DNA from 4 places in the Streptomyces sp. NPDC127129 genome. Region 1 is predicted to be linked to each of the others. Evidence: riboswitches for the same ligand, from Rfam matches in the RefSeq annotation. Region 1 holds a riboswitch; each other region holds the start of a gene.
What was found. A riboswitch is a leader RNA that binds a small molecule or an ion and turns the genes downstream of it on or off. The one in region 1 is predicted to bind cyclic di-AMP.

Region 1 (2,192 bases):
ACCTCTACAACGGAACCGCCGGCGAGGTCCCCTCCCTCACGGAGACGCTGACGGTCGTCACCGTCTCCGCCCTCGCCCTGCTGGTGAACCGGGTCGTGCTGCGCAGCGGCGAGCGGCTCGCCTCGGCTCGGGTGATCGCGGAGACCGCGCAGAAGGCCGTCCTGCCGACGCCCGCCGAGCGGATCGGCGGGCTCCAGGTCGCCGCCCGGTACGAGGCGGCGCAGGCGGACGCGTTCATCGGCGGCGACCTGTTCGCCGTGCAGGACACGCCGTACGGGGTGCGGCTCGTGGTCGGTGACGTCCGGGGCAAGGGGCTCGACGCCGTCGAGGCGGTCGCCGTGGTGATCGGGGCCTTCCGGGAGGCGGCCGAGCAGGAGGCCACGCTGGAGGGGGTCGCCCAGCGGCTGGAGAGGGCGCTGGCGCGGGAGGGCACGCGCCGGTCCAGCCTCGACGCCTTCGAGGGGTTCACCACCGCCGTCCTCGCCGAGATCCCGCGCGGCGACGGGCGCGTACGGATGGTGAACCGCGGCCATCCCGAGCCGCTCCTCCTGTACGCGGACGGCGGGCTGGCCCACCTCGAACCGACCGAGCCCGCACTGCCGCTCGGCATGGGCGAGCTGGCCGCCTGGCCGGACCGGGCCGACGAGGCCCCCTACCCGCCGGGCGCCACGCTGCTCCTCTACACCGACGGGCTCTCCGAGGCGCGCGACTCCTCGGGGGCCTTCTACGATCCGGCCGAGCGGCTGGCCGGCCGGATCTTCCCGGGGCCGGACGAACTGCTCGACGCCCTGGTCGACGACGTCCGCCGGTACACCGGCGGCGGCTCCACGGACGACATGGCGCTGCTCGCGGTGAGCCGTCCCGCGGCGGGGCAGCCGGAGCGGCGCAGGACGATGCCCGTGGTGCCGTGACCATCCGTAGTCGTGAGGTACCGCTGAGATAACAATTGACGAACCGTCAGTTCGATGGGCTCCTCATTGGTCCGTACTGAAGCGGGATCAAATCGGTCCCTACCAGATCAATCGCGTTAATGATCAACGGGAACAGCTTGGAATCCGGCCCTCGTGTCTATTAACGTTCGATAACGCAGCGCGGTCGTCCCAGTCGTCGCCAGAGACGGCACCGTGCGCACGCGCCGAATCCTGAAAGGGAACCGGGGAACCATCACTTGGGGTGAATCGGGCACCGTCGCACCCGTGCGGCACCGCCCGTAGGAGACCTTCCTGCTCCGAACCCGTCAGCTAACCCGGTAGGCGAGAAGGAAGGAAAGGAGTACGCCTCCGTGGCGTCCAACACCCCTGCTCCCGAGGGTCTTTCTGACGGGTTCCACGCGTTCGGCGCTTCAAACGCCGCCGGGACGGACGACGACACGGCCACGTGGGGGGAGTGGAACCCCACCGAGGACTCCCTTCGCCAGCAGGCCCGTTCGGGCGGACGTCACCGTGTCGTGAAGCAGCGCTCCGGCTTCGCCCGCTCCTCCACCGTCCTCGGTGTCGGTGTCATCGCGGCCGTCGGCGCGGGTGGCATGGCGACCGCCAAGGACAAGCCCCCGGTCTCGATCTCCCTCCCCGACCTCAACCTGCCGGACGCCTCCGAGCTGCCCGGTGTCGGGCAGCTCATCTCCGACGAGGACGGCACGGACTCCGGGACGAACAACCCGCAGCCGCTCACGGCCACCCTCGCCCTCCCGGCCGACAGCGCCGAGAAGGCCGCGGGCTCCCCGGCCGCCTCGACGGCGGACGCCGGCGAGGCTCTGCGCGCCCGCATCATGCAGCAGGCCGAGCAGCAGCAGGCCTCCGCCGACGCCGACAAGAAGGCCGCGGCGGAGAAGGCGGCGGCCGAGAAGGCCGCGGCCGAGGCGGCGGCGAAGGCGGACGCGGCGGAGAAGGCCGCGGCCGAGGAGAAGCGGAAGGCCGAGGCGGCCGCCGCGGCGAAGGCCGAGGCGGAGCGCCTGGCCAAGCTCGCCGCGAGCTACGCCCTGCCCACGTCCTCGTACACCCTCACCTCCACGTACGGCCAGTCCGGCTCCATGTGGTCCTCCGGCTACCACACCGGCCTCGACTTCGCGGCGCCCACCGGCACCCCGGTCAAGGCGGTGCACGGCGGCACGGTCAAGTCGGCGGGCTGGTCCGGCTCCTACGGCTACCGGATCGTCCTGGAGCTGGAGGACGGTACGGAGGTCTGGTACGCGC
Region 2 (2,192 bases), on a different contig from region 1:
CGGCGAGGACGGCCTTCTCGACGCCCTTGCCCTGGTAGCGGTTCTTGTCTCCGTCACGGAGCTCAATGGCCTCGAACGCACCGGTGGAGGCACCGGACGGAACGGCAGCACGGCCGGTGCTGCCGTCGTCGAGGCCGACCTCGACCTCGACCGTGGGGTTGCCTCGGGAGTCCAGGATTTCCCGGGCTACGACGACGTCGATGGACGGCACGAGCATCTCCTTCTGGGATGTGACGCTAGATGTGACGCTTGCGGTGCAGGGTCGCTTTGGCCTTGCGACAAGAGCCTAACCGGCTCCGGGGCTCCCGCCCGCCGGGCGCCCGCCCCGTGGGACGAAAAAGGACCCAAGGGCACGCATCCACGGCCAAAGCGCCCCAGAACTACTCGGCGGTAACTCCGCGGGGCCCCGCCCCCGGGCCCGGGAACGCGGAACCCCGGCCCGGAGCGCACGGGGGAAGAGCGCTCCGGACCGGGGTGGTCACCGCGGGAGGGTCGTCGGACCCGTGTGAGCCGCCGGACTCACGCGGGCCGCGGGCCTCACTTCAGGTGAAGCTGCTGGCCCGGGTAGATCAGGTCGGCGTCCTCGACGACGTCCTTGTTGAGCTCGAAGAGCTTCGCCCAGCCGCCCTTGACGTCGTGGGCGGCGGCGATGGTGCTCAGGGTGTCGCCGGCGGCGACCTTGTACTCGCCGTCGCCCTTCTTGACCTTCTTGCCGGTCGGGGTGGTGACGGTCTTCTTGGACTCGGCCTTCTTCGGCGCGGTCCGGGTCTCGCTGCGGGTCGTCGGCTGCTCGGCCTGACGCTCCTGCTTCGGGGCGGCCGGCTCGGCCGGCGCGCTCTCGGCGGCACCACCGGTGTAGGCGGCACCGGAGAGGCCGACGCCGCAGCTCGGCCAGGCACCCTTGCCCTGTCCGGCGAGGACCTTCTCGGCGATGGTGATCTGCTGCGACTTCGAGGCCTGGTCGGCGGTGGCGGCGTAGGCGGTGCCACCGTAGGCGGCCCAGGTGGAGGCGGAGAACTGCAGGCCGCCGTAGTAGCCGTTGCCGGTGTTGATGGACCAGTTGCCACCGGACTCGCACTGGGCGACCTTGTCCCACTCGGAGGCCGTGGCGGCCGAGGCCGAACCGGCGGTCATCAGCGGGGCGGCGACGGCGACACCGGCGATACCGGCGAGAGCGACGGCGCGGGTGGCCTTGGAGGCACGACGGTGTTTGCCCTTGGCGGAAAACAGCATGGAACTTCTCCTCACCGACGCCTGCGAGGTGAGCTGTCGGGTTCGGGCCATGTGAGTTGCCCGGCCGCGCGACCTTGCGCGCGGCTTCACCCCAAGCCGGTCCTCCGGCCGTCTGTCTCAACGGCCGGGGGCGGCACTTACCTTGGGTCCCCCGCTCCTGCCTACGGCGCTTGACGCGACGACTGTTCCCATCGGCCGACGGCAGGATTCGGCGTTTCGGTCGACGGGGCCCGCGGTGGCGAGCGGTCCTGACCGTAGACACAGACCCGGGGGAAGTTCAAAGAGGCCCAGGTCGGACATTTCACCCCTACTCGCCAGGGGACGAAGGGTGTTTACGCAGGTGAGAGGTGACGGAAGCCGAGTTTATGGACGGGACGCGCCAGTTGAGACAAAGAGACCCATGTCTCACTGGCGCAGAACCGGACATACGGCCCTGAACTACCCCTGGTTCGCAGCCGAACCGAGGCCGAGGTCGAGGCTCTGGCCAGGGAGGATCAGGTCCGGATCGGCACCGACCGTCGAACGGTTGGCGTCGTAGAGGGCGCCCCAGCCGCCCGGGAGTTCGTTCTGCTGGGCGATCTCGGAGAGACTGTCGCCCGACTTGACGGTGTATTCACCGATCGCCCCGGATATGTCCTGAGCAGCGGTGTTGTCCAAACTGCCGGAAGAGCCCTTATTGCCCTTCTCGCCCTTGTTGCCCTTCTCGCCCTTGTTGCCCTGCTCCGGCACGCCCGCCTCGGCGTCCGCGTCGGATGTCGGGGTGTCAGTCGGCGCGGCGTGGCGACCCTTTTCGCCACTCTCGCCCGGATTGACCGATTCCTCCGGAGCCGCGTCACCGCGGTGCTTCCCCGTGCCCGGGGTCTCCGACGTGCTCGGCGCGGTGGGCGTGGTGGACGTCTCGGGTGTGGCGGACGGCTCACCCGCCCCGTCACCGCTTCCGTTCCCCTTCCCGTTGCCCC
Region 3 (2,192 bases), on a different contig from region 1:
AGGGACCGTACGTCCAGCAGGTCCGCCGCCTCCTGCTCGGTGGGCTCGGCGACCTGGGCTCCCGCGTGGCGGCGGGTGATCACGAAGCCCTCTGACTCCAGGGTGCGCAGCGCCTCGCGGACGGGGACGCGGGAGACTCCGTACCGGCGGGCGAGCTGCTCCTCGGTCAGCCGGCTGCCGCGCTCGAAGACCCCGGTGACGATGTCGTCCCGGATCGCCGTGCATACAGAGTGCGCGGGAATGCGCATGTTCGACCTCCGCCTTGATCCGCGCGAAACCGGTTCTCCGGCGACTCTATTGCAGCAGGGCATTGTTTCCGACGGCTCCGCAGGAACCATGGATATGTTTTTGGTCAGCGAAAAGCCCCGGCTCGGTACGAGCCGGGGCTTTTCTGAGAAGCCGGGAAAGACCTCGAACGGTCAGACGTTCACACCGCGCGCACGGAGGTACGCGATCGGGTTGATGTCGGAGCCGTACTCGGCGGTGGTGCGGGCCTCGAAGTGGAGGTGCGGACCCGTGGAGTTGCCGGTCGAGCCCGAGATGCCTATCTGCTGGCCCGGGGTGACGGACTGGCCGACCCCGACACTGATGGCGGAGAGGTGACCGTACTGGGTGTACGTGCCGTCGTTCATCCGGATGACGACGTTGTTGCCGTACGCACCGCCCCAGCCGGCCTCGACGACGGTGCCGGAGCCGACGGAGACGACCTTGGTGCCGGAGGCGGCGTGGAAGTCGACACCGGAGTGGCTGCCCGAGGACCAGAGCGCACCGCCGGTCTTGTAGCCGGTGCTGACGTACGAGCCGGCCACGGGGAGCTGGAAGGAGTTCAGGCGCTTGCGCTCGGCCTCACGGGCGGCGCGCTCCCTGGCCTCGCGGATCTCCTTGGCGCGGGCCTCCGCCTTGCGCTTGGCCTCGGCCTTGGCGCGGGCCTCCGCCTTGCGCTTCGCCTCGGCCTCGGCGGCCTCGCGCTCCTGGGCGGCGGCCTGGGCGTCGACGGTGGCGGCGAGCGAGTCGGCGGCGATGATCTGGGTCAGCCCGGTGTCCTCGACGGAGGGGGCAGCGTCCGCGTCGACGGCGAATGCCGGGGAGGCGAGGGTTCCGATGACGCCGGTCGTGGCGAGGGTCGCGACGCCGGCGATGCCGGCGCTGCGGCGCGACAGACGGCTCGGACCACGGTGCTTCCCGGTGGCACGGGTGAACGCCATGTAGGGGCTGTTCCTTTCCTTCCTTCTCGCCTACCGGGTTAGCTGACGGGTTCGGAGCAGGAAGGTCTCCTACGGGCCCCTCCGCAGGGATGCGAAGGCGTCCGATTCACCCCAGGGACTTCGTGTGGGTCCCCGGCTCCCCAGGCTCACGCCTGACGGGGACTCGGCGATGACTGTCCGATGCCGCGGGTGCGGCGGAGTGCAACTGGCGAACAGCCGGATTGACGGTATGCGGACCATCTTTCAATAACCAAACAGACACGGCCGTTTGTAAGACATGCCACAGGGCATACGCCCACCCTCTGCTGCAATACGGACAAAGAGGAGGACCCCGACGTACCGTGACGTCGGGGTCCTCCTCTGCCGCCGGACGCGGCGGCGCGACGGCTCAATCAGCCGGTGACGACGGTCACTTCCCCGATACCGAGGGCGCGCACCGGCTCCTCGATCTCCGAGGCGTCACCCACGAGCACCGTGACGAGACGGTCCACGGGGAAGGCGTTGACGACCGCGGCCGTCGCCTCCACCGTGCCGGTCTCGGCGAGGCGCGCGTACAACTGCGCCTGGAAATCGTCCGGAAGGTGCTGCTCGACCTGGTCGGCGAGGGTCCCGGCGACCGAGGCGGCGGTCTCGTACTTGAGCGGCGCCACGCCCACCAGGTTCTGCACGGCCACATCACGCTCGGCGTCCGTCAGGCCTTCCGCGGCGAGGGTGCGCAGCACCTTCCACAGGTCGTCAAGTGCCGGGCCGGTGTTGGGGGTGTCGACGGAGCCGCTGATGGCGAGCATCGAGGCGCCGTTGCCCTCGCCGTCGGAGCGCAGCACCTGGCCGAAGGCACGGACACCGTAGGTGTAGCCCTTCTCCTCGCGCAGGACACGGTCCAGGCGGGAGGTGAGCGTGCCACCGAGGCAGTACGTGCCGAGGACCTGGGCCGGCCAGACGCGGTCGTGCCGGTCGGCGCCGACACGGCCGATCAGCAGCTGGGTC
Region 4 (2,192 bases), on a different contig from region 1:
GGTCCGGTGCGGATCTCGAAGTGCAGGTGCGGACCGGTGGAGTTGCCGGTCGAGCCGGAGAGACCGATCTCCTGGCCACCGGTGACGGTCTGGCCGGCGGAGACGTTCAGGGAGGAGAGATGGGCGTACTGCGAGAACGTGCCGTCGGCGTGCTGGATGACGACCTCGTTGCCGTACGAGCCGCTGTTGCCCGCGGAGTAGACGGTGCCCGCGCCGACGGCCTTCACCGAGGTGCCGGAGGAGGCGATGAAGTCGACACCGGTGTGGTAGCCGGAGGACCACATGGCGCCGGAGGCGCGGTACGGGGTGGAGATGCCGCCGCCGACGGGGGCGACCCAGCCGGAGGAGGATGCCTGCGCGGGGGCGGACGCCGGGGCGGCGGTGCCGGCCGGGTCACGCTCGGCGGAGCGGGAGGCGCGCGTGTCGGAGGAGGGCTTCTCCGCCTTCGGAGCGGCCTTGGGGGCCTTCTTCGGAGCGGCCTTGGGCGCCGCCTTGGCGGTCGACTTGGCGCCGAGGGTGAGCTTCATGCCGGGAAGGATCAGCGACGGGTTCTCGCCGACGACCTGGCGGTTGTCCGTGTAGAGCTTCTTCCAGCCGCCCGCGAGGTGGTGCTCGGCGGCGATCTTCGACAGGTAGTCGCCACGGACGACGGAGTACGTCTTCGGCTTGGCGGTCTTCCCGGCGGCCGGGGCCTTGGCGGGGGTCGCGGCGACGGAGGCGACGGCCTGGTGGGACGTCACGGACGGGGCGGCCTTGTCGGCGGCGTGAGCGCCGGTCGCACCGAGCAGGGGCAGGGCGACGACGGCGCCACCCGTACCGGCGGCGACGAATCCACGCGTGAGCGGGTTGGCCTTGGGACGGCGGTGCTTACCCTTTGCGGGCATGGCGAATTCCTCTCCGTCGCCTGCGAGGTGAGCTGTCGGGTTCGGACTGGAGATGTCCGGCCGCTTTTCACGCGGCTTCACCCCGAGCCGTCCGGAACGACCGGAACGGCGTACTACCTGGGTCCCCCGCTCCTGCCGTACGTGGGTGGGTGCGGATTCCGGGCGGTGGCAGGATTCGGCGGGTCCGACCGGATTGAGCGTGACGCTAGACGAGCGGGTCGAGGCGAACAAGCCGCCTCTTTTCGTTCGCAATCATGGGATGCAAATTCACACCGGATTCCGGTCACCCTCCGTGGAGGGCGGGACCTCGATCTCCTTTTCCGCTACGGGGATTGCACAAGACGATCAGGCACGGTCCGTCACCTCTATGACGCTGCTCACGCGCCGAATCCCATCTCCCCTGCAACCAGGGCGCGTTATACCTAAGGGCCCAATTCGGACAGAACACCCATTCCCATACCCCGGGGGTAGGCGGAGGCCCGGTCACCCGGGATGATTGGCCCAGGAATCGATCAGCAGTCGATCCCGATCCGCCAACCTTCAGGAGCACTCGTGACGCAGCAGCTGCCGCAGGTCCCGTCGACCGAACCCGAGCTCACCGGGGTGCGCAACTTCAGGGACGTGGGCGGACTGCCGACCGTGGACGGCGGTTCGGTGCGGTTCGGCCGCCTTTTCCGCAGCGGCCACCTGGCGCACGCCACCGAGCAGGACGCGGCGTTCCTCTCCACCCTCGGGCTGCACACGATCTTCGACTTCCGCAATGTGGCCGACCGCAAGATCGAGGGCCCGGACGTCGAACTGCCCGGCGTGCGGAACGTGAACATACCGCTCAACGACCCGGCTGACGGCAAGGAGTTCTGGAGGCTGGTCAGGACCGGCGAGCTGGAGCAGCTCCGCGGCATCCTCGGCGACGGCAAGGCGGCGGCGCGAATGTCCGATTCGTACCGGAAGATGATTGTCGAGCGGACGGCGGAGCACAGCGGCATCCTGCACGCGATGGCCGAGGACAGCGTCCCGGCGCTGATGCACTGCGCGGCCGGGAAGGACCGCGCCGGCCTCTCCATCGCCATCTCCCTGCTCGCGGTGGGCGTGGAGCACGAGGCCATCGAGGCCGACTACGTGAAGTCGAACGACCCGCACCGCCGCTACAAGGTGCAGCGCAGCTCCACCTCCGCGGACGCCATGTCGCCCGAGGTGATGGAGCTGCTCAGCCCGCTCTTCGACGCACGGGTCGAGTATCTGCGGGCCGCGTTCGAGACGATGACGCAGACCTGGGGGACGGTCGAGGGCTACCTCACGGACGGCCTG

Region 2: it holds a riboswitch for cyclic di-AMP, as region 1 does, so the genes downstream of both, ACFVGW_RS19640 (transglycosylase family protein) here and ACFVGW_RS32990 (M23 family metallopeptidase) in region 1, are expected to answer to the same signal.
Region 3: it holds a riboswitch for cyclic di-AMP, as region 1 does, so the genes downstream of both, ACFVGW_RS30770 (M23 family metallopeptidase) here and ACFVGW_RS32990 (M23 family metallopeptidase) in region 1, are expected to answer to the same signal.
Region 4: it holds a riboswitch for cyclic di-AMP, as region 1 does, so the genes downstream of both, ACFVGW_RS01475 (peptidoglycan DD-metalloendopeptidase family protein) here and ACFVGW_RS32990 (M23 family metallopeptidase) in region 1, are expected to answer to the same signal.

Annotation. Positions count from the first base shown of each region.
Region 1 is NZ_JBHXTV010000023.1:20,500-22,691, reverse strand. It holds gene ACFVGW_RS32995 (PP2C family protein-serine/threonine phosphatase) at 1-911, shown strand, start outside; cyclic di-AMP (ydaO/yuaA leader) riboswitch at 1,124-1,271, shown strand; gene ACFVGW_RS32990 (M23 family metallopeptidase) at 1,283-2,192, shown strand, end outside.
Region 2 is NZ_JBHXTV010000009.1:288,244-290,435, reverse strand. It holds gene eno (phosphopyruvate hydratase) at 1-217, opposite strand, end outside; gene ACFVGW_RS19640 (transglycosylase family protein) at 538-1,233, opposite strand; cyclic di-AMP (ydaO/yuaA leader) riboswitch at 1,237-1,412, opposite strand; gene ACFVGW_RS19635 (transglycosylase family protein) at 1,672-2,192, opposite strand, start outside.
Region 3 is NZ_JBHXTV010000019.1:121,742-123,933, reverse strand. It holds gene ACFVGW_RS30775 (GntR family transcriptional regulator) at 1-248, opposite strand, end outside; gene ACFVGW_RS30770 (M23 family metallopeptidase) at 420-1,205, opposite strand; cyclic di-AMP (ydaO/yuaA leader) riboswitch at 1,218-1,384, opposite strand; gene ACFVGW_RS30765 (M16 family metallopeptidase) at 1,598-2,192, opposite strand, start outside.
Region 4 is NZ_JBHXTV010000001.1:349,889-352,080, forward strand. It holds gene ACFVGW_RS01475 (peptidoglycan DD-metalloendopeptidase family protein) at 1-884, opposite strand, end outside; cyclic di-AMP (ydaO/yuaA leader) riboswitch at 889-1,075, opposite strand; gene ACFVGW_RS01480 (tyrosine-protein phosphatase) at 1,437-2,192, shown strand, end outside.